One region of the Pontibacillus sp. ALD_SL1 genome, then DNA from elsewhere that is predicted to be linked to it. Evidence: riboswitches for the same ligand, from Rfam matches in the RefSeq annotation. Region 1 holds a riboswitch; each other region holds the start of a gene.

The links. Region 1 has a riboswitch for S-adenosylmethionine ahead of IMZ31_RS11305 (homocysteine S-methyltransferase family protein). Riboswitches for the same ligand answer to the same signal wherever they lie in the genome.
Region 2: another riboswitch for S-adenosylmethionine. It lies ahead of IMZ31_RS07050 (Na+/H+ antiporter NhaC family protein); the one in region 1 lies ahead of IMZ31_RS11305 (homocysteine S-methyltransferase family protein).
Region 3: another riboswitch for S-adenosylmethionine. It lies ahead of IMZ31_RS15400 (methionine ABC transporter ATP-binding protein); the one in region 1 lies ahead of IMZ31_RS11305 (homocysteine S-methyltransferase family protein).
Region 4: another riboswitch for S-adenosylmethionine. It lies ahead of msrA (peptide-methionine (S)-S-oxide reductase MsrA); the one in region 1 lies ahead of IMZ31_RS11305 (homocysteine S-methyltransferase family protein).

Annotation. Positions count from the first base shown of each region.
Region 1 is NZ_CP062974.1:2,225,101-2,232,910, forward strand. It holds gene nhaC (Na+/H+ antiporter NhaC) at 1-970, opposite strand, end outside; gene IMZ31_RS11290 (hypothetical protein) at 1,234-1,674, opposite strand; gene IMZ31_RS11295 (YczE/YyaS/YitT family protein) at 1,831-2,469, shown strand; gene IMZ31_RS11300 (GNAT family N-acetyltransferase) at 2,500-3,042, opposite strand; SAM riboswitch class I at 3,165-3,279, shown strand; gene IMZ31_RS11305 (homocysteine S-methyltransferase family protein) at 3,374-4,423, shown strand; gene IMZ31_RS11310 (VOC family protein) at 4,505-4,876, opposite strand; gene IMZ31_RS11315 (VOC family protein) at 4,997-5,371, opposite strand; gene IMZ31_RS11320 (hypothetical protein) at 5,486-5,743, opposite strand; gene IMZ31_RS11325 (hypothetical protein) at 6,006-6,458, opposite strand; gene IMZ31_RS11330 (hypothetical protein) at 6,467-6,889, opposite strand; gene IMZ31_RS11335 (2Fe-2S iron-sulfur cluster-binding protein) at 7,087-7,353, opposite strand; gene IMZ31_RS11340 (ATP-dependent DNA helicase) at 7,449-7,810, opposite strand, start outside.
Region 2 is NZ_CP062974.1:1,392,281-1,400,090, reverse strand. It holds gene IMZ31_RS07060 (helix-turn-helix domain-containing protein) at 1-402, opposite strand, end outside; gene IMZ31_RS07055 (C40 family peptidase) at 789-1,691, opposite strand; SAM riboswitch class I at 2,083-2,190, shown strand; gene IMZ31_RS07050 (Na+/H+ antiporter NhaC family protein) at 2,307-3,596, shown strand; gene IMZ31_RS07045 (ABC transporter permease) at 3,779-4,642, opposite strand; gene IMZ31_RS07040 (ABC transporter ATP-binding protein) at 4,626-5,567, opposite strand; gene IMZ31_RS07035 (anti-sigma factor family protein) at 5,627-6,823, opposite strand; gene IMZ31_RS07030 (RNA polymerase sigma factor SigX) at 6,810-7,370, opposite strand; gene IMZ31_RS07025 (DUF1028 domain-containing protein) at 7,651-7,810, opposite strand, start outside.
Region 3 is NZ_CP062974.1:3,033,596-3,041,405, reverse strand. It holds gene IMZ31_RS15440 (acetyl-CoA C-acetyltransferase) at 1-841, shown strand, start outside; gene IMZ31_RS15435 (acyl-CoA dehydrogenase family protein) at 856-2,640, shown strand; gene IMZ31_RS15430 (arsenate reductase family protein) at 2,767-3,123, shown strand; gene gcvH (glycine cleavage system protein GcvH) at 3,204-3,587, shown strand; gene IMZ31_RS15420 (DUF2553 family protein) at 3,646-3,819, shown strand; gene IMZ31_RS15415 (ribonuclease M5) at 4,007-4,366, shown strand; gene IMZ31_RS15410 (thioredoxin family protein) at 4,381-4,692, shown strand; gene IMZ31_RS15405 (TlpA family protein disulfide reductase) at 4,890-5,300, opposite strand; SAM riboswitch class I at 5,384-5,487, shown strand; SAM riboswitch class I at 5,691-5,796, shown strand; gene IMZ31_RS15400 (methionine ABC transporter ATP-binding protein) at 5,915-6,946, shown strand; gene IMZ31_RS15395 (methionine ABC transporter permease) at 6,936-7,604, shown strand; gene IMZ31_RS15390 (MetQ/NlpA family ABC transporter substrate-binding protein) at 7,620-7,810, shown strand, end outside.
Region 4 is NZ_CP062974.1:429,363-437,172, reverse strand. It holds gene IMZ31_RS02265 (AIM24 family protein) at 1-671, opposite strand, end outside; gene IMZ31_RS02260 (DUF2188 domain-containing protein) at 774-1,235, opposite strand; gene IMZ31_RS02255 (hypothetical protein) at 1,295-1,732, opposite strand; gene IMZ31_RS02250 (thioredoxin family protein) at 2,172-2,498, opposite strand; gene IMZ31_RS02245 (methyl-accepting chemotaxis protein) at 2,588-4,060, opposite strand; gene IMZ31_RS02240 (methyltransferase) at 4,198-4,767, shown strand; gene IMZ31_RS02235 (hypothetical protein) at 4,868-5,047, shown strand; gene msrA (peptide-methionine (S)-S-oxide reductase MsrA) at 5,189-5,659, opposite strand; SAM riboswitch class I at 5,784-5,905, opposite strand; gene IMZ31_RS02225 (Rid family detoxifying hydrolase) at 6,196-6,582, shown strand; gene IMZ31_RS02220 (C45 family autoproteolytic acyltransferase/hydrolase) at 6,834-7,810, opposite strand, start outside.

The DNA.
Region 1 (7,810 bases):
CTAATACACCTCCAAAAATCATGGCTACAAGAGTAAGCGAGATTGTGTACATCATACTGCTTAATCCACCTTTATTAAGCAGTTCACGAATCATCTCATTATCAGTCTCTAGTGAGAAGCCATCGTAAAGTGTGGTCACAGCCGTGCCTACTTGATCTCCCTGAACTACAATCTGACAAAGAAAACCTAAAATAACCCCAATACTTAAAGCAGGCAATGCAGGAACTTTAAATAAAACGAGTATGATGACGACAAGGGGAACTAGAAGTAACCAAGGAGAAATAAGAAAGTGGCTCTCCAAGCTCGTCATAATTCCTTCAATTTTATCCTTTTCGAAACCGTTTACAGAAAATTGTCTTCCTAAAAAGAAAAAGATACAAAATGCAATTAGATAAGCTGGAATCGTAGTATAAAGCATATGTTTAATGTGTTCGAACAAGTTCACATCAGCTATTCCTGAAGCCAAGTTCGTCGTGTCTGATAAAGGGGACATCTTATCACCCATATATGCTCCTGAAATAATAGCCCCAGCTGTCATTGGTTCTGGAATCCCCATACTAATTCCAATACCCATACCTGCAACACCTACTGTCGCCATCGTCGACCATGAACTTCCAATCGATAAGGCAACAATTGTACATAGAAGCATAATGGAGACGAGGAAAAAGCCAGGTGATATGAGTTTAAGTCCATAAAAAATCAAACTCCCTACAATTCCCCCACCAATCCATGAACCGATAATCAGGCCTACTAAAATTAAAATAACTATTGCTGGTAACGATTTATGTATACCTTTATAATAACTATTTTCAATAGCTTCCCATGAATACCCATAAAGTAAAGCAATAATAGAAGCTGAAAAAGCCCCTAACAATAAAGGTACATGAGGCGCCCCCTCATACTTAATGATCGTAAATCCCATCCCCACAATCATAATGAGTAGCGGCAAAACCGCCACAAAAAGCGGCATATCTTTCTTCGAATTTTCCAAACCATCAACTCCCTTCTTTACATTACAATTTCTGAACTATCCCTCATTTCCCTTCGAACTAAACTACCCATTTTTAAAATAAGGAAAAGGAACCAGCTCAAACAATAATACTTTTTGATAAGATGAAACTTCTTAATGAAGGTACGAAGAGGAAAACTTGAAGAAGTTAAAGACAAATAAAAAAGAAGTGCAACAGTTAAGTTGAGCACTCCTAAAAAGCCAATCCCATTTTCCGAACTCTATTATAAATGAGCAGATCTAGGACCTAGTTGATCAACAAGGATACCCTTTACTTGATTAAAGGTAACATCCGTTAACTTATCGCGATAGATGGTCTCTTCTGATCCATCGACCATATTTAACGTCAGCATATCATTGTTAATCATAACGACATTATGAATCTGATTGTAATTTATTTGTTTACTCTTTAGTAATGGAATTTGCGCAATTTCAAGATGATCTTCATGAAATTCAATGTATGACTTCTTTCTTATTGAATAATAGTATAAGGCCTTTACTACTCCAATAGTTAAAGTGCCCCCTAATAAAAGCTTATCACTTGAAGTAAGGCCCGACTGGAACAGAAGCAATAGGAACAAACTCACCACACCTAAAGCAGCATAGTAGAACAACACGTTATTTCCTTTACGTTTCCACGCTACACTTGAACCATACGGAAACATGATAACTCCCCCAAACTCGTTCTTTTTGTTATTTTATCAGAAAATTCTTTCAAAATCTACAGCTCTTCTTTTTAGATTGACCCAAACTTCTAATGCGTACTAGAATGGCTCAAGGTTACAAAAGCCCTGATACTAAAGGAAAGACGAGGGTCAAGAATGATATATCGCGTAAGTATTTATCTGTTAGGTATGTTGGTTAACTTTTTCGGTGTGGCATTACTTATTAAAGCCACTTTAGGCGCGGGATTTTGGACAGCTTTGTTTGTGGGATTATCTGATCAACTTGGATTTACTGTCGGTGTTTGGTACGCCCTCTTTCAGTTCTTGTTTATTTTCGCTAATGGCTGGCTCATGAAGCAGACACCGGAACCGCGTGCCATTATACCGCTTGTATTAGAAAGCTTAATTCTAGACTTTTGGCTCGAGGTCGTTTTTCATAACTTCACATTGCTCCACTCCCCATTCTTGTTACAGGTTGGAGCGCTTATGCTCGGAATTACTCTTAGCGCTGTCGGAGTAGGGATGTATATTCTGCCTGCCTTGCCAAGAGCGCCTGTGGACCAGCTCTTTTTAGCCATCGCAAGCAGATTCAAAATAAGCTTACGCCTTAGCCAAACACTTGTAGCGCTTACTACATCAACATCAGCGCTCTTAATTGGAGGCCCTGTTGGACTAGGCACTGCAACTGGTGTACTATTTGCAGGTCCAATCATTCAGCTAACGTACAGTAAAGCTTATCCTTATTATTATCTAATTCATCCTCACTACAAAAAACGATACGAACTTGCTTTATAAAGAAAAGCGTCTGCACTTGAGCAGGCGCTTTTATAAAAGCTTTTCTAATTGAAGATCTAACGGTTCCTTCTGATAGATTTCATCGTTGACCTCTTGCGCTAGTATACAGCCTACGGATTGATAAAAACGTTGCGTTTCTACTGCCGGATGAGCGCCAATGTAAATTTTCTCAGCTCCCAGGTCTTTAGCGATCTCGCAACACTGATAAAATAATTGTTTCCCTATGCCTTCCCCGCGATATGAATTTGAAACATGAATAAAAGGAAGTGGCACATATTGATATGCTGACCCGAAAAAACGATTTTCTATATTTGCAAATCCTGCTAACTGATTTCCTTCAAAGGCAGCTACTACACCTCCCCCTTCTTCGATACATCGTTTTAAGTACATGGAAATATCCTTTTTCTGCTTTACGCTCCAATTATCAATAAAAGAATCAGACTTTATCTTTACATCAGTTTGGTTAGTCGTATACCACACATTTTTAGTTTCTTGAAAGCGATCGAATTCTGTTAAAAATTTATCATCAATCTCGTCAGCGCTTACATTTCTTACCTGTAGAGTTCTCTTCATGACCCATACCTCCCACCTTATCTTACAAAAAAATAGAATCTTAACATTTTTCTGAAAAAGGATTGACGATGAAAATATTACCCGTTATAATCCATATCAAGCTTTACTAATTAAATAACATACTCTTATCCAGAGTGGCGGAGGGACTAGGCCCTGTGACGCCCGGCAACCTTTCAAGGATCGTCTTGAAAAAGGTGCTAATTCCTACAGATCGTTTATTGATCTGGCAGATAAGAGGAGGCCTTGTTACATACACCCTCTTCTTATTCAGGAAGAGGGTTTTCTTATACCCTCTTCCTTATTACTTACACCCTCGAAAGGATTGATTAACATGAAACGAACACTCGAACAACGATTACAGGATGGACCGGTTATTTGCGGAGAAGGCTATCTATTCGAATTGGAGCGTCGAGGCTACCTCCAAGCTGGATCCTTCGTTCCTGAAGTAGCTCTTGATAACCCTCAAGCACTAAAGCAAACCTACCGCGATTATATGAATGCAGGTTCTGACGTTGTGTTAGCCTTCACCTATAATGCTCACCGTGAGAAGATGCGCATTATTGGGAAAGAAGAGCTATTAGAACCACTTAACCGACAAGCAATTCGTCTTGCAAAAGAAGTGGCTCAGGAGAATCCAGTCGAAGAAGCGCTTGTGGCTGGAAACATATCAAATACAAACCTCTTTAATCCTGAAGATGAGTCTTCAAAAGAGGCCGTTCGCACAATGTTTGCCGAGATGATCTCTTGGTGTAAAGAAGAGGGGGTCGATTTCGTAAACGGAGAAACGTTCTACTACTATGAAGAAGCACAAATTGCTCTTGAAGAAGTGCTAAAGCAAGACCTCCCTGCTGTTATTACGCTGGGCGTTATGGGCGAGAATAGAATGCGTGACGGCTATGAAGTAGAAGAAGCCTGTCGTTTGCTTCAAGAACAAGGAGCTTTAGTTGTTGGAATGAACTGCTTCCGCGGACCTATTACAATGCAGCCTTTTGTAGAAAAAATTCGTGAGGCTTGTGACGGTTATGTAGCTGCACTACCTGTTCCCTACCGCACCTCAGAAGAACACCCAACGTTCTTTAACCTACCAGATGGCGGTTGTGCGTGTCATATACCAACAGAAACGACATTCCCAACCTCTCTTGATCCGCTTTACTGCAACCGTTACGAGATTGCTAGTTGGGCTAAAGATGCACTAGACACAGGGGTCAATTACTTCGGGTTATGTTGCGGCGCTTCTCCCAGCATGCTTCGTGAAGTAGCTGAAACAGTTGGCCGTGAAGCGATTAATTCTAAGTACTCCCCTGATATGAAGAAACACTTCCTATTTGGTTCAGACGACTCGTTGAAAAAGCATAATCAAGCGTATCGCGTGAAAGCCTAAAATTGTAAGAAAGGAGGAACAAACCATTTGTTTGTTCCTCCTTTTTTATAACCCGATTGTGATAAAACCTATTAAATTCAATTATCTATGTTGATCAATAAGTATAGGATTCCCATCAGGATCTTCAATTGTAAAACTTTCTGGACCTTCACTCGTTTCATCTGCTTCTGAAAGGATTTTAACTCCACTTTCTTTTAGCTTTTTTTGAAGTTCCCTGACATCGGTAAAAGAATCCAGTTCTTTAGCATCTTGATCCCATCCAGGATTAAAAGTTAAGATGTTTTTCTCGAACATGCCTTGGAAAAGCCCAATCACACAGTTTCCATTTTTCATAATAACCCAATCTTGATCAGGGACACCTCCAAGGGAATCGAATCCTAACGTTTCATAAAAAGCCTTAGATTTGTTAATGTCTTTTACAGTTAAGCTAACAGAAAATGCACCAAGCTCCATACGATATCCTCCTTATGATTAACTTCCTCCCTTATTATCTTCGCTCTAGTGGAAACAAAAACCTCTTATTGAATTTCAATAAAAGAACCTACACCGACTAAAATACTGATTCACTAAACCTTACCAGTGTGCTTGAAGTTTATTACCATTCAGGTCATAGAAATGGAAATAAGCATGATTTTTATCTTCTTCTATATTCTCCACTTTAACTTGATGATTCATTAAGTGTTGATGGAATTCAGATAATTTTGGACTTGTAAAGCCAATACTAAATGCTTGTTCATGATTAATTGTAAAATGCGCAAACGTTTCATCTTCAGTAGGCACTAACACAAGTAAAAAAGAGCCTTCATTTACTTTTATAATCGCAACTGGTTCCTCCGTAATAGTTAATAACTGGAGCCCTAATACATCTCTATACCATTCTGCGGACTGTTCTAAATCTTTTACTGGGATTCTAATGTAATGAACTTGTTCAATAAATGATTTACTCATCATCTACCGCTCCTTCATTTAATCTTGGTTTTTAGTTGAATACCTTTTATTACGATCTTCTTTGACTGCTTTCATTGCACCGTTATAAGTCCTTCTTATTTTCATAAACATAGCTTACTGCTCTTCCGTAATAGTCATCTTTATGTAATGGATAAGAATCAGAGTGACAAGTCCTATACCGAAAAGTATGCCACCAGAAACTAAGAAGTTATTTATATAGCTTTCTACTCTAATATGAAACATATCAGGATCCGATCTACCCTTATCAGCCATCAATGTGCCAAAGTTAGTACTGAAGAATAAAAGTATAAATCCAATCACAGATGATGTAAGCCCGATAGTTACAAATCGATAATAATTTTCCTTTGTCATAAGAATCCTCCAATTTTATAAAGTTTATATCTTCGCATTGTTAGTACAACAAACTTATTAACTTATTTTAACATCAATTACCAATATCGGTTTAAAATTCTGCATTTCAATAAATTAGAACATCCTTAAATTGAAGCTCTAAGTCTTTTATAGCTTATTCAATTAACCTTCCCGTTTCGTAATTTGGTCTGCTAATCAGAATGCTACCTCGTATGTTTCTCCATCAAAACGGAGCCATTATTAGTAAGCAATCGCTTTTCCGCTAATAATCCTTCTTTAAACTATCCAACATCAAGTATCCTAAAACCACTCCAGCAACGGTTGTGAGCGTAGGTTGACTTACTAAAATTAAACCAGGCATTCTCATTCCTTCCCCAAATGGAGTTAGAGGCAAGGTTGACCAAGCGACAACCACAAGAGCAGGCACTCCGACAGCCAAGCCTCTAACCCAGTCAAATGTCCACCGCGTGCGTGCCATAACTTCTAAAATAAATTTAGGAAGTCGCAAGAGAATACCGATCCCCACAGGAAACAGTGTAGTAAATAACAGCAATGCAGTCGGGCGCTCATACGTAATCTTATACTCCTGCTGTAAATCCATTTCATAACTTTTCCCTAAGTAAATAATCAATCCAATCGCAAGTGTCCATACAAAATAATAGCCAAATAGCTGCTTCTCCCGAATAAATATCTCCTCCTTTATATTTACATCCAATTGGTTCCCTATAATCTATTTAAAAGAACTACATAAAGAGTAAATGTGCCTGTTATGACCAAAAAGGTTATTGGAATCGCTCGTAAAGTTCCATTCCTCTGTAAAGCTTTAATAAATACAATAAAGGCCATCACAGCAAAACAGTAATAAATATAGATCATCGGATAATAAGAGAATGGGCCTAGAAAAAGACTCAGAACAGAAAACTGTAGTATAAAAGCAAGAGTTGATGCTGCTATCCACTTACGTTCATCTTTGACCTCCCTGAATGACTTAATAGACAATACGAAAAGACTTAACACTACTACGCTAAGCAACCATTCATAAACGAAAAACATCTGTTCATAGTTCACAGATAGAATGTAGCCCAATATGAATAAAGGAATCATCGCCATTAGTAAATAAACCGTCCCTTTTATACTAGGTGTCATGTTCATAGCCCCCTTAATTATCCATATTTTAACATAATGAAATTATGAATACCTCCCATAGCCCTTACTTTATATAAGCTGAACGACTCTAATCCTCCCATAACTTTCATTATCACCTATTTTTGAATACACAAAGGAGGAGCACCAGACCTTTTACAATCTGATGCTCCTCTATATTAGTTAATAAAGTTATGTACCTATTTTAGCGGAACCGTTTGACAAGCTAAGCGGAAGCCGTCTTCAAGTTCACCTTCTAGCTTCACATGTTCCTTCGGTGTTGGCTTGTTTACCACTTCTTCTCCGTTAAGTAGCTCCACACGGCAACGCGTGCAATTTCCTTTTTGGCATTTGTAATCTAATGGAACATCTTGCTCAAAGGCTGACGCTAACAAGGACTGCCCCTTAACAGGTTGGATAGAAAATTCCTCATCTTGCTGTTTTACACGAATCATCATTTGGTCCATCTTTATCTTCCTTTCTATAACACAAGTCTCTTTTATTGTACGCATAAACGGAGAGCATAACAAGAAAGGGAGAGAATCACTCTCCCCCCTATTGTTTAACTCCACTGAATTGGTGTTGGAGCTATGCCTTCTATTTCTTTGCCGATAGCTTCGTACTGCTCTGGTGTTAACCATACGTGGACAAAACCTTGATCTTCGTGTCCGCGAATTAAGCGACCGATTCCCTGGCGCATACGTAGAAGCATATACGGAAGATCCACTTCTTGCATTGCATCCCCTGCGTGGTTACGCTTCGCATCAAAGACGGGATCTTTTGGTGGGAATGGTAAGGAAGAGATTATCACCTGTGACAGCGCCTCCCCTGGTACATCTAACCCTTCCCAAAGGTGATAAGAGCACAAGACCGTCGCATGATCTTGTTGGAATGTCTGTACCGTCTCGCTTATCTCCCTGTCTC
Region 2 (7,810 bases), 830 kb from region 1:
AGTTGAGAGTGTGCTCAATTTTTGCTTTAACTTTACATATAACTCTGTTGCCTGGTCCGTTTCTCTTTGCATGATAACGGTATACCATTCGTGTAGTTCTTGCTCGAGTAACTCCTCATCTACGCCTTCTTCTAGTACTTCGACTGGAATATCCAGGCGATGTAAGAGCAGTTGAACAATTTCCTCACTTGATTTCGTAAGCCCATTTTCGATTTTACTTAAGTAAGAAATCGAACAAATACCTTGAGCCGTTTCTTCAAGAGTACGATTTTGGTTTAACCGATGTAACTTGATTGTTTTGCCCACTTCAGACCCTTTTAAGATTTGAATCAACTCACTCTCTACTGAAGCATCCTCCTTTGCTAGAGTGTATGCTTCAAATGTTGAGACTACCCCTCTCACATCCATTTTCTCGTTTGGGAAAGTCTATCTATCAATATAGCCAAAAAGGCTGTATTACATCTGCATTTTTTCCCAAACATATTTGGAATATGGGATGTAAGTTACATTCATCATAATCAAAAATTAGAAATATATCAATATTCTGATAATTTTAGGTACTAGAGGACTAGTTCTTATGGCTCAAACCTTATTTTTGCTAAGTTCATTTGACCTATTAAATGATGGTAAACGTATATTAAGCTATGTTCTATAACTAAAATTGCGTAATGATTGATCTCTACGAGTTTATAGCACCATTAACCTGGGTATTAATAGAATAAATCATAAAAAAACCCCTTTGGTTTTTGAAACCAAAGAGGATATATAACCGTACGTGTAAGATAGACTTACTGTTGGTGTTGATAAAGTGTGTCATATAAAGTTGAAGAAAAATCAGCGCGAGATACATTTTCTGCGGAATAGCTTTTTACACTTTGATCCTTTTCAATACCTGATGCTTCAAACGAATTTAAAACCATCGTAGTCATTTCACTAAATGTGATCGTTTCGTTTGGTTTAAATTCACCGTTTAAGAAGCCATTAATAATGTCTAGCTCTTTCATAGCTGCTATATCATTAGCAAATTGATGATTAGGATCTACATCTGGGAATGTTGTTTTATCAGAAGCTTCATGCTCAATGATTCTGTTAAATAAAGCAGCTGCTTGCCCTCTAGTAACATCTTGGTTAGGTTTAAATGTACCATCATGGTATCCTTTTATAATCTCACTACTAACTAAAGCTTTGATCGCTTCATAAGCAACATGATTTTCATCCACATCTGCAAATAAACTGTCTACATTATTTAACCCTGCTACACGACGTGCCGTAGAAAACTTAGGACCCCAGTACGGATTGCTAAGAGAGACAATATCAATCCCCTTGCTAGAGGTAGCACTAATAAACTTATTATTACCCACATAAATTCCGACATGCGAGATGCCTGCTTTATATGTGTTCTCAAAGAATACTAGGTCTCCTGGCTTCATATTGCTTTTACTAACTGCTTGTCCTACTGTGGCTTGACTTCCAGTTGTACGAGGGATTGAGATACCCACTTTGTTAAAGACATACTGTGTATATCCAGAACAGTCAAATCCACTAGGGCTTTGACCACCAAATACATAAGGTACTCCCATATGATTCTTAGCTACACTTAACAAATCATCTTGACTAGCCGCCCCAGCTACTGATGCACCACTAAACGTAAACATTACAGCCATTCCACAAGCTACAATTTTCTTCAACATATTCCCCACTCCATTTTCTTCTAGTATCGTCTGTTTTTTCTTCTACGACTATTCTACCAAAAGTTTGTTTGTCATAAAGTTACGTTTATATTACAATTTGTTTTCAAAAAAGACATATTTTTTATAATAATACAACAAGATCCCTTCATTACTTCATTTTTACTGTAATAGGTAAATATAGGGATTATAAGAAAATGAAACTTTCGTACAAGATTTAAACATACGTATACTTAGGGAGTTGTTCCCAAAAAGTTTACTTTTCTCACAACACGAGTCTCTTCATTCACTCTTCACCAACCTATCAACACCTCATTTTTTCTTCATTCATTGACAATAAACCACGTTATAAGTAAACTTAGGTACTGCATGTAAAACAAAAAGTGAATACTCCTTCTTATCACGAGAGGCGGAGGGACTGGCCCTACGATGTCTCGGCAGCGGGCTCATTGCAAATGAGTGCTGTGCCAAATCCAGCAAGGTTACACTTGATAGATGAGAAGAGGAGCTCTAAATATAAAGCCCTCTTCTGATTAAGAAGAGGGCTTTTTTAATGATACATGGCTAGTGTTTTCCATTACACAAGAATTTAAACAAGCAAGAAAGAGGTGCAGCAACATGAATATAAACAAAGGGAATCCACTTGCTCTATTACCCTTACTCATTTTCTTAGTTATCTTTGTAGGATCTGGCATAGTAACAGGTGATTTCTATTATATTTCAATCTTAATCCCAGCCCTAATTGCAGCGATTGTTGCAATTCTACAAAATCGTAAGAAGCCAACCTTCGAAAAAGTGGAGCAATTTGCAAAAGGTGCAGGCCATCCTGACATCATGATTATGGTCTTCATATTCATATTAGCCGGTGCGTTCTCATCGGTGGCAAGCAGCATTGGTGCCGTAGAATCTACAGTAAACCTGGCATTAACTTATCTTCCTGAAAACTTAATCATTGTTGGAGTCTTCATTATTGCTGGCTTCATTTCACTTTCTATGGGAACATCGGTTGGCACAATAAGTGCACTTGCACCAATTGCTGTCGGTATTAGTGCCGAAACAGACTTTTCTGCAGCCTTATCACTTGCAGCTGTTGTTGGTGGTGCAATGTTTGGTGATAACCTATCCATCATTTCTGATACGACAATTGCGGCGGTTCGAACACAGAAAACTGAAATGAAAGACAAGTTCAAAGCCAACTTCTTCATCGTTCTCCCTGCAGCTATTGCGACTATTATATTGTTAATCGTGATCACTTCAGGCGGAACATCGTCTGTTGATGCAGATAGCTTCAACTGGTTAAAAGTGATTCCTTATGTCGGAGTTTTAGTGGGTGCGTTAGCAGGACTGAATGTGATGGCCGTGCTCATTGGAGGTATTCTTTTATCAGGAATAATTGGAGGAATTAGTGGTGATTATTCTCTTGATGCCTTTATGTCTAACATAACATCAGGAATTAACTCCATGTCGGAATTAATTTTCCTTACAATAATAATTGGCGGAATCGTAGCTATGATTCAACACAATGGCGGCATTCAATTCCTTCTCCATACCCTTACAAAAGGAATTCGCTCTAAACGTGGTGCCGAAGGAAGTATCGCCGGTCTTGTAGCCACTACAAACTTAGCTACAGCAAATAATACAATTGCTATAATTACGACTGGACAATTGGCAAAGAACATTGCTGACGAGTATGAGATTGATTCCAGAAAGTCTGCAAGTTTACTAGATATATTCTCTTGTACAATCCAAGGCTTAATCCCATATGGAGCGCAATTATTAACAGCAGCCCAAATCGGTAGCCTATCGCCAATAGAATTACTACCGTATTCTTTCTATCCTATATTAATTGCAATCTCAGGTCTCATAGCAATTGCAATTGGGTTCCCACGCTTTAAAAAATCTGCGTAAAATTACTAAAAATGACGGGATACATGTATCCCGTCATTTTTTTATCCCTTTAGAACTATAAGAAAGGGTCAACACCTAACAATTGCCCTGCCAATGTCTCTCGCTTTGTAAATACAAATAATAAAAACAAAAAGAAAATCGTAAATAATGAAATGGTCCACCACTTCCCCATGTGCCCCCCCCTATACATCACGCTTCCGGAATAATGTAATCGCTACTGCAAGCGCAATACATCCGTACATAATGGTATAAAGAATCATCACATTATTAGGAGCTGATGCACTTGCAAACATCCCTTGCTGAGCAAGGCTGACGGGATTATCTGCTGTATCAAATAAGAATACCGTCATTTTTCGGTACATGGCGTCTACAGGAAAAATAAGGCTTGAGATAATTCCAATATTCACAAGTGCCCCCTTTTCCATTATGGTTCCAATTTGCTCAACAAATCCTCCAATGAAGGCAGATCCGTATAGGATGATTAACACGATCCCTGCATTTAGGGTTGTCATTCTACTACTTAACATGACACCTAATGTCACTAAAACTAGAGGTTGTAACATATACGTTGATACAGCACTTGCAATCTGGCTAATTGAGAAATCAAGGGATACAACTTCGCCCCCTATGCCTTGGTGCAAAATGATGATACCCGCAAACAATAAAGCCGCGTAAGCAATCAACAGACCTCCAAGTCCGATGACTTTACCTAAAAGAAATTGTGTACGAGTTATGGGGCGCATTAGCCACGTATCTATTTGATGACTATCTATTTCACTAGCAATTGCACTGACACTAGATAAAATAGAGAGCAAAGCAACAATGAACGAAGAGAAATAAAGTCCAACACTAAGTAATTGTGATGAGAACAGCTGCTGTTGCATCATTTGGTCTACCGTTGAGGCCCCAAAACTTTCCCAGTCTTTCACTGCATAGTGAATCGCTACGCCATATAAAATAAGGAAGACCGCTGTCATAATCATCGTAATAAGGAAAATCCGTTTGGATACAATCTCTTTAAATGTTAACTTAGCGATGGTCCACATAACGCTGCTCCTTTTCATTCACCCAGTACATAAACACATCTTCTAAATGAGGAATGACGGGTGTTACTTCATAAATAGGAAGCTTGTGACTCGCCAAGAAATCGACAAGTCTTGGAATATCCTCTTCCCTTTTCAATTGGTATAAGGCTTTAGAACGGTCATTAACGGCTTCCTTGTTTTCTACATTACGAACAAAGTCAGGAAAATCATGATTGGTTAATCCAGCTGTAGCCGAGGACATAATTTCAACCTGTGCTTCCACCATCATCAGTTCCCGCCATTTTCCCTGAACGATCATTTCACTCTTATGCACAATAGAAACATGATCACAAACTGACTCCACCTCATTAAGCAAGTGGCTATTTAGGAAAATGGTTTTTCCTTGATCTTTTAAATGAAGCATCAAGTCACGGACATCTTTCCTTCCAATTGGGTCAAGAGCTGAAGTGGGTTCGTCTAAGAAAATCAGTTTTGGATCATTAATAAGCGCACAAGCAAGTCCAATACGCTGAGACATTCCTTTTGAATACCCTTTAATCTTTTCTTTATCACGCCCTGTCATGCCAACGAGGTCAATCACTTCTTCAATTCGTTTCTTCCTTTCACGAATTGGCACCTTACACAGTTCTGCATGACTTTCAAGTAGTTTACGACCTGTAAGCCAATCTGGATATCGAAACAACTCTGGTAGATAACCTACCTTTTCTCTTGATTTAGGAGTGCCAATCGGCTCACCTAAAATTCGCCCCTCTCCACTTGTTGGATTAAGTAAACCTAACATCGTTCGCACAAATGTACTCTTACCAGCACCATTCGGACCAAGGAATCCATAAACCATGCCCTCTTGGATCTCTAAGGACACATCACGTATACCAGCCTGGCCATTGTAGGTTTTCGTTAATCCATTAGCTTCCATTACATTCATAAAAGACTCCCCTCTCTACAGAAACGCACAAAATGGGCTGCTGGAGCAGCCCTTTACTATTATTGTGCTAATTCGTTGGCGATTGATTTTAGTTCTTGATTCGTTAGTCTAGATTTTTCAATACCTTTTTGGCCATGTACCGTAAAGGAATCTACTACATGGATGTGTTCTCCTTCTTGCCACATAATTGTAGCCACTTGATCGCTACTCATCATATATCCCTTATTGCCTGCAATGGTCAACTCTTCTACCTTCTCACCCTCATTTTCAATGTAAGGAAGAGGCAGGGTTTCTTCGATGCTCTGTATTTGTTGAATTTGACGTTTCACATTATATGGCACAAACGGAAGCTCCAATAAAGTATTCTTCAACTCTTCAACCGAAGTACCTTCAGGGACCGTAAAGGTGGGAGCGTCTATATTCGAATAACTTATTTGGTTCTCTCCTCGTTTAAAATCGAAATTGTTCGATTCACCAACGTGTAACGAGAACGTTTTCCCATCCAATGCTTCATCAAATTGTTGTACCACACCGAACTGCGTTAACAGATTATTGGCTTTCGTTACATCTAGATTAAAGCTCATCGTATATCCGGGATCAATATTCAAGCTTTCAAATGTAAATGAATCGATTTCCGGAACATCATACCCCGCTTCCACCGCTTCTTGCACTCGGTTAAATCGAGATTGTTCACTATAACTGTTAAAGTCAGTTGTCCTATCTGAAATTCCTATTTCACCAAGCCCCTTCAATTCATAGGTTCCTTCTTCTTCTCTGCTTAACCAACGGTCGACTTCGTTCATATCCTCTTGTGTCAATTTAACCATTTCAACCTGATTGACGCGGAACATAGAAAGAAATTGATCGGCAGCAACTTGAACTTGCGGGAAAGCAAGAGATCCAAAAATTGTAGCCGCTGCTACTCCAGAAGCAATAAAACGTTTGGTCTTCGTAGTCAATTTAAACACTCCTTTTTGTTTTTGTGGTTTTTCACTATTTTGGGTTACGATTGGGTCTTTCTTCACTTTATTCTCTTGAATCTTATTTTCAAATGAACGCCAGGCGGCATCTACATCGATGTCGGCATTTGGTCCTTGAAAGGAGAATTCGATTTCAGATTCAAGTGCTTGTAACTCTTCTAATTCTCCACGACAAGAAGCACAAGTCTCTAGATGTTGCATGACAACTTTTTTCTCCTCACGGGTAAGCTCATCATCTAGGTAAGCTTGTAACGTTCCATTTTCAATACATGCCATCCCGGTCATCTCCTTTCATCTCTGAGTATACATTTTTGAACCGCTTCTTCGCCCTGGCGATCAACGTACCAACGGACGTACGCTCAACGTTTGCTGTTTGAGCAATCTCTCCATACTTAAAGCCTGAAAATTTCATCATCAGTAACAGTTGATCCCGTTCATTTAATTGAGCTAGCGCATCTTTTACTTCTTGGCGGTGTTCCTTTTCCATATAAGCTTCTTCTACGGAAGCCATAATGTCATGACTATATTCTGCTTGTTTCTCAGCTTTCTTCATCTGTCGTTTTTCAGTTCGTATGTAGTTGTAAGATAAACGAACAGCGACTTTCATAAGCCAAGCAGGAATAGATTCGATCTCTTCCTTTTCAGAATGATAAAGTTTCAGAAATACTTCTTGAGCAATTTCTTCTGCTGTTTGCTGATCGTGTACAATCGTAATAATTTTACGGACGATATTTGGGTAGTACTGTTTAAATAAGTGTTGAAACTGAGCTCCTGTTGGCTCCGTTTCATTTGAGTAATTGGAATCGAACAAATTTGCTCTCACCTCCAAAGCGGCCCCTCCTTTCGAACAGCTTTCATAGTAGAGACACCGGATTTATGGTTTTTGTGACAGGTATAAAGATAAAAATTAAAAGAATTTCCTTTTTATGTACAATTTCATACGTCCTTATTCATTATAGTTCAAAAGGGTAGAGGCTCGAGCCACTAAATCGAGCTTAGGCTCTCATAACCCAATAACCCACGGCCGCGGTCCACCCCCCTCACTATGACCCACAAAAAAACTCCACCCCCTTTTTTCAAAAAGGGGTAGAGTCACTATAGCCTTATAATTGCTTGTGTTTCATAAAATCAAGAACCTCTAAGTCAAGTTTACCATGTTCAAGGGCTCGTTCCTCGAAGTTCTCTCTGTGGAGGAATGAAGTAAATGCTTTATACATAATGGATTCTACAACATTGACAGTAGGGAGGTATCCGAGTCTTTTC
Region 3 (7,810 bases), 810 kb from region 1:
TATCGCTGGTGGTGCAGAATCTATGAGTCTGGTACCTGTCCCGGGGCATGTTGTAAAGCCTAATGTAAAACTTGTCGAAAATGCACCTGGCTATTATATGGGCATGGGGTATACGGCAGAAGAGGTTGCAAAGCGCTATGGTATATCAAGAGAAGAACAAGATGCTTTCGCTGTTAGAAGTCATGAGCGAGCAGCTAGAGCGATTCAAGAAGGAAAGTTTGAAGATGAAATTGTTCCAGTCGATGTTATGCATCGATTTGTTGGGGCTGATCACAAGCAACACGAGAAGCAAGTAACTTTTAGTGTTGATGAAGGTGTCCGTAGCGGTACGAGTATGGAAGCTCTAGCTAAGTTGCGACCTGCCTTTTCAGTAGGGGGGTCTGTTACAGCTGGAAACTCTTCTCAAATGAGTGACGGAGCGGCTTCTGTACTAGTCATGGACCGAGAAAAGGCAGAAGCACAAGGGTTAAAGCCTCTTGTTAAGTTCCATTCATTCGCCGTTGCTGGTGTAGAACCTGAGATTATGGGTGTAGGACCTGTGAAAGCAATCCCGAAAGCTCTTAAACTAGCTGGATTAAGTCAGTCAGACATTGGATTGTTTGAATTAAATGAAGCATTCGCCTCTCAATCCATTCAAGTCATTCGTGAGCTTGGCCTTGATGAAGAGAAAGTAAACGTTAATGGTGGAGCTATTGCGTTAGGTCACCCTCTAGGGTGTTCTGGGACTAAGTTAACACTTAGTTTGATTCACGAAATGAAACGTCGAAATGAACAGTTTGGTGTAGTTACAATGTGTATCGGTGGCGGAATGGGCGCTGCCGGAGTCTTTGAACTTATTTAAAGGGGGAAACCAAGATGAGTGAAACGAAGGAAAGAGTATTTAAAGGTGGAAGCTTTTTAGTTGAAGATTTACAGGCAGACGATATTATTACGCCGGAAGATTTTACAGATGAGCATAAAATGATTGCAAAGACAGCTGAGGATTTTGTTTTAGGAGAAGTGGTTCCTAAAATTGAGAACCTTGAAAATCATGAATTTGAGCATTCCGTTAACTTACTTAAGAAAGCCGGAGAGCTTGGTTTACTAGGAGTAGACGTTCCTGAAGAATATGGTGGACTAAACCTAGATAAAATTAGTTCTTCTTTGATAACAGAGAAATTCTCTAGAGCTGGTGGTTTCTCAGTTACACATGGCGCCCATGTAGGGATTGGTTCTTTGCCAATCGTTTTCTTTGGTAACGAAGAACAAAAACAAAAGTATCTGCCTCTTCTAGCCACAGGTGAAAAAATCGCAGCGTATGCCCTTACTGAACCTGGATCTGGGTCTGATGCGTTAGGTGCTAAAACAACAGCTAAGCTAAATGATGCAGGTACACACTATGTATTAAATGGAGAGAAGCAGTGGATTACAAACTCTGCCTTCGCAGATGTATTTGTTGTATACGCTAAGATCGATGGAGATAAATTCACGGCCTTTATTGTTGAGAGAGATTATAAAGGTGTTTCTACAGGTCCTGAAGAGAAGAAGATGGGGATTAAGAGCTCAAGTACCCGTACTCTAATCCTAGAAGATGCCGAAGTTCCTGTAGAAAATGTTTTAGGGGAAATCGGTCGTGGGCATGTGATTGCATTTAATATCTTAAATGTTGGACGCTACAAGTTGGCGATTGGTGGAGTAGGTAGCTCCAAACGTGCGCTTGAACTAGCTGTTAAATACGCAAACGAAAGAAAGCAGTTTAAAACACCAATCTCTAGCTTCCCATTAACTCAAGAAAAGCTTGGCACAATGGCCGCTAATACGTATGCGAACGAAAGTGCTGTTTATCGTACAGTCGGCTTATTTGAACAGCGAATGGGTAAATTAAGTGCTGAACAATTAAAAGACGGAAAAGCAATAGCAGAAGCCATTGCTGAGTACGCCATTGAGTGCTCATTGACTAAGGTATTTGGCACAGAGCTATTGGATTATGTTACGGATGAAGCGGTTCAAATCCATGGTGGGTACGGATTTATGGCTGAATACGAGGTCGAAAGAATGTACCGTGACTCCCGTATTAACCGAATCTTTGAAGGTACAAATGAGATCAACCGTATGATCGTTCCGGGTACCCTTTTGAAAAAAGCAATGAAAGGTGAACTGCCTCTACTTCAGAAAGCTCAAACGCTTCAGGAAGAGCTTATGATGATGATGCCAGAAGAGCCGGGGACAGAAACGTTAGAGCAAGAAAAATACTTGCTGAAGAACGCCAAGAAAATCGGCCTCCTAGCAGCAGGTTTAGCTGCTCAGAAATTTGGCGAAAAGCTTGAGAAAGAACAAGAACTTCTTGTTAATATTGCAGACATCGTAGGTGAGATCTACAATATGGAATCCGCTATCCTTCGTACTGAGAAGGCGATCCAGTCAAGCGGTGAAGAGAAAAACATGCATAAACTTGCTATGACTCAAGTTTACACTCAAGAATCATTTAACCGTATTGAAGCTCATGCAAAAGAAACTCTGATTGCAAGTGAAGAAGGCGACTCTTTACGAATGATGCTCTCAGCACTTCGTAAACTAACACGCCACACTCCAACAAACGTTATTAAGAAAAAACGTGAAGTTGCAGCAAAAGTTATCCAAGAAGAGAAATACGTTCTTTAAATGATTAACAATAAAACCCTCCCCTTTGTAATAACAAAGGGGAGGGTTTTGTGTGTCTAATAATTAGGAAGCTGCAGTAAAATATGATAAAATGAGGGCACATAATAGAGAAAAGGAGGTCCTTCTATGGCGTTAACGGTTTATTGGTACCCGCAATGTGGTACGTGTAAAAAAGCAAAGAAATGGTTGGATGATCAAAACATCTCTTACGAAACAGTACATATTGTTGAGCATCCTCCATCTGAAGAGCAACTGAAAACGTTAATCCAACAGAGTGGCTTACCACCAAAGAAGTTCTTCAATACGAGTGGCAAGAAATATCGTGAACTCGGCATGAAGGACAAACTTCAAGATGCGAGTGAAGCTGAGATGAGATCTTGGTTAGCTTCTGATGGTATGTTAATTAAGCGTCCGATTGTTACTGATGGAAATCAAGTAACGGTTGGGTTTAAAGAAGAAACGTTTGAAAATACTTGGAAGTAGATCGTTGATAGGCAAAACATTTGGCTCTTTGAGCCGTGTTTAATACATTAAGAATGTAAAAGTAAAATGGAGGGTTATGAATGAGCGTACCAAAAGAGTTGTATTATTCAGAAGAACACGAATGGGTGAAAGTAGAAGGAGACAAAGTACGTATCGGAATTACGGACCACGCACAATCGGAACTAGGCGATATTGTATTCGTAGAACTACCTGAAGTAGGAGATACAATCGAAACAGATGAGCCTTTTGGTAGCGTTGAATCTGTTAAGACCGTTTCTGAACTTTACGCACCGATTTCTGGTAAAGTTGTAGGAATCAACGATGAGCTAGATGATAGCCCAGAATTTGTTAACGAAGCCCCATATGAAAAAGCATGGATGATTATTGTAGAACCATCTGATCAATCTGAAATTGAGAAATTAATGACTGCTGACAAATATCAAGAAATGATCGCTGAAGACTAATATTGGTATTATACTATGCTCAATCCTAGGACACCTTAAGTGTAAGGGGTGAAATAAGATGGAGAAAAAACGCCAGTCTTCTACAGCGAGAAACCGTTCTGCATCAAGAACGGGTATAAAGGTTACAAATACCACCAAGCAAGTGCGACAGAATCAGTCTTGGAGAGGGACAAGTAACCCTTCCCGAGTAGATAAGTATGTAGATTGCGATGATGAAAATGGTTGGTGTTAGGGGAAATGGCAGTGGGGTTCCACTGCCATTTCTTTATATAAATTTATCCCCTCCACTTAAATAGAGAAATTCTTTTATATCAATAGTGGCCTATTTATTATTATTTTTATTATGAAGTGAGAATTTCTGCACCGAATCACATATAGTAATAAGAAACACTTACGTTGGAAAAAGACAGGTGGTTGCGATGAACGAAATCAGTGCACTTGAAAAAGTGATTATCGTAGAGGGTAAAACTGATAAACAACAAATTCAAAAAGTGATTAATGAAGACGTTGAGATCATATGCACAAATGGAACGCTAGGGGTAGAGCGGCTGGAACAGCTCATTCTTGATTATGACCTGGATCATAAGGATGTATTTATATTAGTGGATGAAGACCATTCAGGGCATAAGTTACGCAAACAACTATCATTCGAACTTCCCCACGCTGAGCATATTTATATAGATCGTTCATTTAGAGAAGTGGCTGCGACGCCTGAGTCAGAGTTAGCCCAAGCTCTGGTAAGCAGAAGCATATCGGTTGATCCTATCTTCTTAACATAGTTAGGTGGTATTCTTTGCAAACACTATCCAAGTGTCCTTTAGAGGAGTTAAAGCAGAGTGAAAAAGATGTTGATTTTATTTTTATTCATAGTCCTTTTTGCGGGACCTGCCATTTGGCGAGAAAGATGCTGGAGACATTGGAAGAGACATTAAAAGGAACTGACTTTAGAGAGTTGAACGCAGCGATTCATCCTGACTTCATGAGTTATTACGAAGTAGAGAGTGTTCCGTGTCTTCTGATCGTAAAAAAAGGCATGATTCTTGAAAAAATCTATGCATTTCAATCAGTACCTTATCTCTATGAGAAAGTGAATCAATATCAATAAGAAGAGGCTGTCCTATATGGGACAGCCTCTTCTTATGTATGAAATAATGTCGAACGATGATTTCCCAAGAAATAATTGAGTGAATCATGTAAAGAAATGTAGAGAGAAGGTATTGGTAAATCACAAATGATCGAACTATGACTGGAGAAAATAAGGACTCATCATAAGGAGTCCTTATTTATACTATTGCAATTCATTTATAATAACGTTCCAATCGTCTTCATAATCTCCATGACATCTGCTTTATCTCCAAACTGCGCTTCAATCTTGCCCTGTTGATTTATGACCACAGTTGTTGGCACGCCTGTACACTGATATAGGTCATAAACTTCACGTCCTCGATCAATTAGGGTAGGTTGAGCAAGAAATTTGTTGGCAAATGCCACACCTTCTTCAACGTTTCGTTCTCTTCCGGCTACGTTAATCGTCAACATTTTGACTTCATCACGATTTAAGGATTGATAGAAATGTTCTTTCTTCGGAAGATCCCTTGAACAGTCGGGACACCAAGAAGCCCAAAAAGTGAGGACGATGACTTTTCCGAGATCTTGTTCCAATTGATAATGGCTGCCATCCATAGCGGGGAGCTCAAAGTGAGGTGCTTGCATGTTCGTTGCCTCCTTTAATGATTTGAATTGACTCTTTTATTATCACCATGCTAACATATGATTTAACTTAAAATCGATTTCAGATCTTATCTGGAGAGGTGGAGGGACTGGCCCTTTGAAACCCAGCAACCATCCTTTTTAGGAACGGTGCTAATTCCTGCAAGGCGTGAGCTTTGAATGATAAGAGAGTATACGTACATGCGTTTCCCTCTCTTTGGGAGACGTTTTTTTTATTATCTACACCATTCATTTCCGTATACTGTTTGCTGATAGGATTTATTTAGATGAAAGAATTGAGTGAAAGTTTCATATTGACTGAATGTTAAGACGCGTGCTAGAATTCTTTCTAGACTTAAAAGAGTTAAAGCGTTAATTGAATAAAGGATTTTACTCTTATCACGAGAGGTGGAGGGACTGGCCCTTTGAAGCCCGGCAACCATCAAACTATGTTTGAAAGGTGCCAAATCCTGCTAAGCATAGCTTAGACAGATGAGAGGACGAATCGGTTTAGATAAACCTTTCTGTCCTCTTAGGGGATAGTAAGGTTTTTTGTTTAGGGAAGGTTATACAAGAGAATCCTTAAACTTTTTCGCATTTGAAAAGGAGGAACAACCGTGATTTCAATCAAGAATCTACAGAAAATATTCAAATCTGGGACAAAACAAGTTCAAGCGGTTGATGATGTTAATTTGAACATCGAAAAAGGAGAAATCTATGGAGTGATCGGATATAGCGGTGCTGGTAAAAGTACATTTATTCGGTTGCTTAACCGATTAGAAGATCCTACGAGCGGGGAAATCGTCATAGATGGTGAAGATATAGCAAGTTTGAAAGCGGGCAGTCTACGTAAGGCTAGACAAGAGATTGGGATGGTATTCCAGCATTTTAACCTTCTTTGGTCTCGAACGGTAAGAGAAAACATTGCGTTTCCTTTAGAAATCGCAGGAACTCCAAAGAAGGAAAGGCAAGAACGAGTTGATGAACTGATTAAGTTAGTCGGCCTAGCAGGCAGAGAAGATGCATACCCATCGCAACTAAGTGGTGGACAAAAGCAGCGCGTAGGTATAGCAAGGGCGCTTGCTAACAGACCAAAAGTTCTGTTATGTGATGAAGCCACATCGGCACTAGACCCTGAAACAACTGATCAAATATTAGACTTGTTGGTTGATATCAATGAACAGTTAGACTTAACGATTATCCTTATCACTCATGAAATGCACGTTATCCGCAAAATCTCTCACCGAGTAGCGGTGATGGAAGAAGGTAAAGTTGTAGAAGAAGGCGATGTATTAGATGTCTTTCTTCATCCAAAAGAAAAAGTAACGAAACGATTTGTAGAACAAATTATGGGCGATCAAGACCAAGACGAAGCAGTGGAGACGATCTTAGCTCAGTATCAGACTGGACAAGTCGTTCGTCTGCATTTTGTGGGAGAGAAAACGAATCAAGCTTTAATTAGTGAGGTATCGAGAGAATTCCCTACTGTGAGCTTCAACATTTTACAAGGTAAGATTACTCAAACTAGTAAAGGTGCTTATGGAACGCTCTATGTTCACATGGATGGGACAGAAGAAGACATCAAGAAGGCAATCGATTATATTTCCGAAACGTCCGTGCAAGTAGAGGTGAATAATCATGTTTCATAAGTTGTTTCCAAACGCAAATGTAGAAGATCTGATTACGGCTACGGAAGAAACGTTATATATGACCGCTCTTTCTGTAATTGGAACGTTTATCTTAGGATTGTTGCTAGGGCTGTTACTGTATTTAACTTCAAAGCAAAATATATGGGCTAACAAACCATTGAATTTCATTGTGGCAACGATTGTAAACGTGTTCCGTGCTATTCCATTTATTATTCTAATTCTACTCTTATTCCCATTCACAGAATTTTTAATTGGGACAATAAGAGGCCCTAATGCAGCACTGCCTGCTTTAATTATCGGAGCAGCACCATTTTATGGTCGTCTTGTTGAAATTGCTCTTAAAGAAGTAGATAAAGGTGTAATAGAAGCAGCAAAATCTATGGGAGCTAAGACCTCTACAATTATCTTTAAAGTCTTGCTTCCAGAATCAATGCCAGCTTTGGTTTCGGGTATTACGGTTACCTCTATTAACTTAATTAGCTATTCAGCCATGGCAGGTGTCATTGGAGCAGGTGGTCTTGGTGATTTGGCTTATCTCAAAGGGTTCCAACGCTGGGACTTTGATGTTGTATTCTTGGCTACAATTTTAATTGTCATTATTGTATTCATATTCCAATTCGTTGGAGACCTTATATCTAACAAATTAGACAAACGATAGAAGGAGAGTTAAATGATGAAAAAATTCTTAACACTATTCCTCAGCGCATTATTCATATTCGCACTAGCGGCATGTGGATCAGCAGAGGATGACTCAAGCAGCAATGGATCTGAAACAGGCAATGAGAGTGGGGAAAGCAGTTCTGAGGAAGAACTAGAGGAAGTTGTTATTGGTGCATCTAGCACTCCTCACGCAGAGATCTTGGA
Region 4 (7,810 bases), 1.8 Mb from region 1:
TCTTCAAAAGGTTGAACGATTACGAAGCCTTCACCAGAGAATTTCATTTGAACAGACTCTCCACTCCCCCGTCCAAAGAAGCTCTTCAACGTAACATCGGTTTTAAACTCAGGCTGCAAATGTCCAGACCAAGCCACAGTAGCGTTAGGATCCGTCATAACAGGTTGATCCGGTGTAACCAAAAGGGTTAAAGGCTCGTAGTGAGAGGTTATGGCTACAAGTCCGCGGCCTTCTAATCGAATATTAAAAAGCCCTCCAGACATCATGCCAGCTACCTTTTTCATCAACTTAATGTCCCAGTCGATGCCAGGTTCAAAAGCAAGAAGGTCATTGCCATTTACCGTAATTGCTTCATTATTCAGATGAAGGATGGTAATCTTCTTCCCCTGATCTGCTAAATAAAGCTTTCCATTACCATCTGCCTTCATGAGAGAAGCACCTTCTCCTGAGAAAGCTTTCTTAAACATCTTTCCAATTCCATGTTCAAGGATTCCTTCGCGCTCAAATCGAATGGATCCATTATAAGAAATCATGGACCCCATCTTAGCCCACACATCACCATTTAAATTAACCTCAAGCATACGAGGGGTTTCTAACTCAAAGTAATCATTCTCCGATTCATCCTGCTTTGTCTGCCGAATAAACTCATCAATGGAATAGTTATGTTTCATAAGTCGACCTCTCCTCTATTAAGTATAAACTCAAACTCAAGACACTTTGCCAGATTTAAAATAAAGCTGTCCCACCTTTGTTGTATGAGACAGCTTTGGTAATTATGAATCGTATGATGTTTGTTCCTGGATACTGCCATCTTTTTTATGGATAATGACTTTCGTTCCTTTGTTTTGAGCGATCTCTTTGGCACGGTCAATAGCATCTTGCTTCTTTTCAAACACGTCTGAAGGCTTTTTCGCCTGCTCTGTTTGAACGGCCCACCCATCTTCATGAGCTACAACGTGTTCTCCTTTTTCAAGAAGTTCAGGTCGAGGATCAGACTGATTGTCTTGATCATCACGACTCTTTAAATCCTGATCACTCATCTGTTTCACCTGATTGACTTCTTTTTCACTTGCATTGTCATACCATTCTTTCGCTTGTTCTGTCGCAATTGGAATAGCCCGGTCTTCGTCATAGCCATCATCTAACATTGCATTCGCAATATCGATTGCTTTCTTTCTTATAGGTGTGTCTAAATTCTTTAATGAGCTTGGATAATCATTTGTATCCCAAGGCATATCGCCCACCTCCGGTAACCTTTTTCTTACAAATTACCGCATTACGTGCGAATGTAAACCTATTTCAAACGACCGTAACCACTCACGAACTGCTTCGCTTCCTCAAGACTAGCCGTCTCGAAAACCAACGCTTCCCACGGTAAATCAGATTGAGTTACCGTATGAATCTTATGTTCGAAAAACAAGAAGTACGGCTCTTGTTCCTTGTTATAGCTAGTGTTTGCGAGAAGCCCGTCCCACGTATCCTCATATTGGTCCCCATAAAGGTCAACTCTACAAAGTATATGACCAGGCTCAAACCACGAATACTGTTCAGAAAGCTCTTTCAATGGTTGAAACGATTGCTCAAATTGCTCTTCATCTTCTATTTCCATAACGATATAATTGCTAATGATGGACATTTGTCCTACTTCCTCAACCTCTTCTCTCTTACGATCCGTACGAATAATCATATACGCTAAGAAAAGGGCTACAACCGCAAAAAGCACGTAAATCATGCTGGATCAATCCTCTCTTCATTATCTTCGTGACACCTTCTAGTATTTCCTCTTTACTCCAAGAGTTTACATCGTTTTCACAGAGCATCTGCTTTATTAGTATTCTATCATGTATATGTAATGAAAAAGTAAGGATAACAGAAAGCTCATTACTCAGTAATTGACTCTTCACTGGTTGAGGATTACGGCTCAAATACTGCGAGCTCGGCTTAAGTTAGTGATACATGACTCAAGTCAGTTTGCGCAGGTTCAAGCTATAAAAATAACAGCTTAAATCTGACTTTTATAGCGCAAGATCAGGAGACATGGCTCCACTTACGTAATGGTGGCTTAAGTTGAGCAAAAAGCGGCTCTAGTGCGAGAGCACAAAAGCGGATATCTAATCTACCATCTATAAAAAACTCGTCCATTCTCATAAGGAATGAACGAGGCTCTTCAATTACTCATTAATAAGACGATTTAACTTTGCAAGTTGCTCTTCGAATTCATCCACAGGTACGAAACGAGCTTTACGAAATTGCTCTTTCCCATCCGCAAAAACCATTATTACAGGTACAGTAAAGATAGAAAATTCCCCTGCTATTTCAGGGATTTCATCTGCATCCGCGTGCACAGCTTGAACGGCAGGGTACTGCTCTAATACTTCATCAATTTGAGGTAAAAGGGCATGGCACACTGAGCATCCTGGCCTTGAAATATATAAGAGGTTTAATCCATCTTGTTCAATTGTTGAACGAATCTCTTCCATTGTTTGAGCGTGTTGCATAGGTACACCACCTAACATATAATCGATTACTCGTAGTGTACCACAGGAGAAGGAATGATACTCCATATATGCTCATAGGGGTATATACCTTAAAGGGATATAAGCTGCCTTGCGCTTGTAGAGGTTTCATCTATATAAGCTCCAATTTTCTCACTATCTTCATTAAGGCTCTCAATCGTCGCGCTCATCTCTTCCATACTTGCAGAAGCTTGTTCAATAATAGCAGCTAGTTCGCTCGTAGCTGCTTCTACTTGACGAGATCGATTTTCGACATCTCCGCTTATGGCGTTACACTCATCTGTACGTTCCTCGACATGACGTAATGATGACTGGATACGTTCAAACGAAGAAACAACTTCGTTCATGGTTTCTACACTTTCATCGAGCTTTTCACTACCTGTTTTCATCTGATTTAACGCTTTTGCATTGCTATCATTTAATTCTCCAAGATTTGTGGTAATCTTCTTAGCTGACTGACCCGTTACCTCTGCCAACTTACGAATTTCATCAGCTACCACTGAAAAGCCTTTCCCTGCTTCTCCGGCTCTTGCTGCTTCAATCGAAGCATTAAGAGCAAGAAGGTTCGTCTGTTCTGTAATTTGCTGAATATCTTCAGTAAATTGATTCGTTTCTTTAATTTTGCCTGTTAAGATATTAAATGTATCATTGAGCATGCGAATCACTTTTCGTAGCTCATTCATTTCAGATTCAAGATGGTAAATACGTTGTTGGCCTCCATTAATCTCTTTAGACGCTTGATTCGTTTCTGACTGAAGAACGGTTAGCGACTCTTTCATTTGAGAAATGGTTGTCATCGTACTTTGAGCGTGTTCCGAAATATCTGTAATTTGCTCACTTTGACTTTGGGCACCAGCTGACACCTCTTGAACGGCTGTTTTCATTTCCCCTTGTGCGTGAACGTTTATCTGAACCTGATCGTTAACACGGGTAATGTTCTCCGCAATGAGTGTAGCCTCTTTTTCAAGCTTTTCCTTCTGCTTGGCTTGAATCTCTCGCTCCTGTTCAGTGGTGTAAAGAATCGTCTCAAGTTTCTTAAACGTTTGTTCCGCCAAATAAACCATTACACCTAACATGACTCCCATTAACAAATAGATAAACGTTATAGCAGGGAAAATCGTGTTCATCAATTCTACTTGATCTGGGTCAGGCCAAGTATGACTGGCAATTAAAGTAGCAAGCCCAAGGACATACCCTATCGCAAAGTTCCTACGGTCTAAATGGATGGCCGAGAATACAGCTAGGAATAAAAGAATTAAATCCCCAGTTAGGGTTCCGCCTTCTAAATAGACTATCCAGCCATATCCACCGAATGGCATAAGCACAGCGATGTAAGCAAACACTTTTGGTTTTTGTAACAGCCTTTGTAATACATAGAGCAATATCCAGAACATGATTAACTCTATTCCATAGATCGACGCTCGAAAAACAGCCTCCTGTTGTAAAGCGAGGGTTAGCCCTGACAACATAGTAATACTATATGTAGCAGTCATTAACACGTTTTTCTTTTTCACATCTTGCAAACGCATGTCCTTAACATTCATAATCAGCTACCTCCAGAAGTCATCTTTTTTCTTTTTATCGACTTCTCAGAGTTTACATTCAAGTGAAAATGGCATATTTTGTAGAATTCAAAGAATTATATCTCACAATTATCAATCGGAAAGGAAATTCTTTTTTTATGATTACAAATGCAATGACAGTCATACTTCTTGCAACCATCACATTTATTCTTGTCTCTATTGTATTACGTTCATTTACAAATGGAATCACGCCAACACCTACAAGTCTTAAGGTTAAGCAAGAAGTAATAAGGGTTGCAGAAGCTTACAATCCTTCTACAATCGCCGACTTTGGCGCTGGTTGGGGAACAATGGCCATTGCTTTCTCTAAGGAATTTCCTACCGCAACGGTGTACGCCTATGAAACCTCCTTAATCCCATTCCTCTATATGAAAGGGATGATTCGCTTAAGAGGTTACCGCAATATAGTTGTTATTAGAAAAGATTTCTTTACCGCTTCACCCGAACAATTTGACCTCATTTATTGTTACTTATTCACTAGAGCCATGAGAGAGCTTTCCATCACACTGTCTACTTATAGAGGGGTTGTCATTTCCAATACCTTTTCCTTACCAGGGGTCACCCCCTATTCTTCGGTTCAAGTCAGTTCTTGGAATATCACGACACCTATTTATATATACCGAGAACAAAAAGGAAACCTAAACATAGATAAGATCGTATATGAGTAAACGGTAAGGAAATCTTTTAGGAGGTAGATCATATGAGTTTATTAAATAGTTGTATCTTTTTTCTATCTAAGAAACAAGATAAAGGACAAAGGGTAAGCCTATGAAGACTATTCTCCTCTTTATAGTGGGATTTATATTTGCGATTATTGGTTATTTTAATGATATTGCCACATGGTTTACGCTGTTTTGTTATGTAGTTGCAGCTACATGCTTTATTGTTTTAGCTTTAATTCAGATAAAACTAGAAAGAGAAAAAGGCGATACGAACCGTTATGAATAACGGTTCGTATCGCCTTTAGAATGAATCATTATGTAACCTGCCACCTCAAACGGATGGTTAAGTTCCCGCAGTCGTATCGATTACGAGGTGGCATTGAAATTAAAATATCATATGTTCTGAAGAAACACAAGTCAGGCTGCCTTAGCCAATTCCGCAAGAAACGGAGCCATTCTTCTGAAGATACTTCTGATGATACTCTTCAGCGTCGTAAAACTCTGTAACTTCATTAACTTCCGTAACAATCTCGCTCTTGAATATACCTTTGTTGTTCCATTCAGTAATCTTGGCAGAAGCAATCGCTTGTTGTTCTTCTGTAGCGAAGATAACAGATCGATACTGAGAACCTACGTCTTCGCCCTGACGATTACGCTGTGTAGGGTTGTGGCATTCAAAGAAGTGATCTACAAGTTCGCTATAGGAAATCAGGCTTGGATCATATTCAACTTTCGTTGCTTCCGCATGACCGGTTCCCCCTGCTTTCACCTGTTGGTATGAAGGGTTTGTAACAGTGCCTCCCATAAATCCGACGCGTGTCGCTTTCACGCCTTCAATTCGTTCAAAATAAGCCTCTACTCCCCAAAAACATCCTGCTGCAAATACTGCTGTTGCCATTCTAATCTCTCCCTTTCTTAAAACGACACTTCTTTCTTCGAGAGTACGATCGCGGCCTCTTACATATAGAAGAGCCCTCTCTTTTTATCCAAGAAAGGGCTCGTAAGTGTATATCCGTACGATCCTCTCATCTTCCAAGAACATATTGTTCCTGCAGGAATTGGCACCGTTCTTGTCGATTGTATTCATCGACTCGATGGTTGCCGGGCATCAAAGGGCCAGTCCCTCCGCCTCTCTGGATAAGAAGTTTATCGCTATTTAAAATTTTAAGTTAACCCAAATCATACATGATCCCATTAGCGAAGTAAAGTGGTAAGCGCCTAAAAATTTCGATCGTTAAAATTTTCTGATAATATATGGTATGATAGGCGTACTTGCCACGCAAGCTTTCATCAACTTTTGTATCCTCATTATATAAAAAGTTCATCGCATTTATGCGTGTCCATTAGACTTTTTTTATGAATAATGAGGCCTTCATTTATAGGGGTGGACTCCCTCACATACCGTCCCATTAAATAATAAAGGAGTTTTTCAAAATGGTTAAAGCAATTTCAACAAACAACGCACCAGAAGCAATCGGCCCTTATTCTCAAGCAATTGACCTTGGTCAAATTGTATTCGTATCCGGACAAATCCCACTAAACCCAAGCACGATGGAAATTGTTTCAGATGATGTGAGCGAGCAAACGACACAGGTGATGAAGAACGTTGGAGCGATTTTAGAAGAAGCGGGCCTTAACTATGCGCATATCGCTAAGGCGAATATTTATCTTGCTTCTATGGAAGACTTCCAAACAGTTAATGAAATCTATGCCAGCTTCCTTCAAGAACCTTACCCAGCACGAGCAGCCATTGAAGTAAGTCGTCTGCCGAAAGATGTTAAAGTCGAAGTAGAAGTAGTCGCCCACCGCTCAGACGCGTAAGCATTCCAAGGTAACTATAGGCAGAGAAGGTCCGTTACGGTAAAAGAGCTTGGGCTGGCTGGAGGACAACTCGCTTTCCTGCGGCAGTAGGAGCCTAGGGGAGACCCCGGAATGAGCGTAGCGATTGAGGAGGCTCCCCAGCTCGCCGCGGAAAGCGAGTAATTTCCCGAACCACCTTACACTCTACTAAAGCGAACGGAAACAACCTACAGCAACAAAGAAGGGCCACCTTTTTAGGTGGCCCTTCTTTGTTAGCGTGCGTTTTCGTCCATGTGGACAAATGGTAGGTCTGTGTCGACTTCGCCATAGATGCGGGAGATGTCCAGGTCATTTCCTTGCAACCAGTGAGCAAAGTCAAATTCTACTGGCTCTCTGTTGCCTCCAAGGGCCATCCAGGCTGTAAGGCTCTTTGGGAAATAGGCGGTGGTGTGAATCGTTCCTGCCCAGTTCCGATATTGCTTCGAGAATACACCTCGGTCAGAATCGTTCATCAATCGAAAAGCTTCATATCCGCTTGTGAGTTGATCCTTTTCATGATTAATGACATCCATTCGACGCTCAGAGTCTTTTAAGTAGTTCCGGTTCTCATGTTTCATAATCTCGAAATGGTTCGTGCATACGTTCGATTGGCGCACCTCGACACCTCTTGGAGATGTTTCTACAACATAGGTCTCGCCTTTGCCATCATAAACGATATAACTGAAGGAATGACGATGAGGAATGTCTTTAAGCATCGCCACCGCTTCGTCCACATTTGCACACGATTCAAGAATTAAGCGACCAATCATGCAACAAATAAATCCATTACCCGGCTTCTTGCGGTGCATAAAGTTATACCCTATTGCCAAACCTTTCTCATTAATGCCATCCATTCTGCCTGTTACACGCTGAGAAGGTCCAGCCATCGCGTAGCCCCCATCTGTTGGCTGATAGAAAACATAACGACCTTCGTACGTTTTGGGCTGGTAGTCGTAGTTACGAATCATGTAGCCATCGCCTGTTAAGATGGAACAGCCCGATTTTACATACTCGACGCGATATCCACCAAACTCCATCATCACCCGCTCCATCGACCAGCCGAGAGCATCTCTAAGTCCTAATAATTCATCCCAAATACCAGGGGCAAACCGCTTAATAGCATTCTTAACTTCCTCCTCCTCAACCGTAAACCGCGGTTTTCGAATCTTCCACTGCTTCTCTCTGTTTCGGACGGTTAATGAATCCTTTA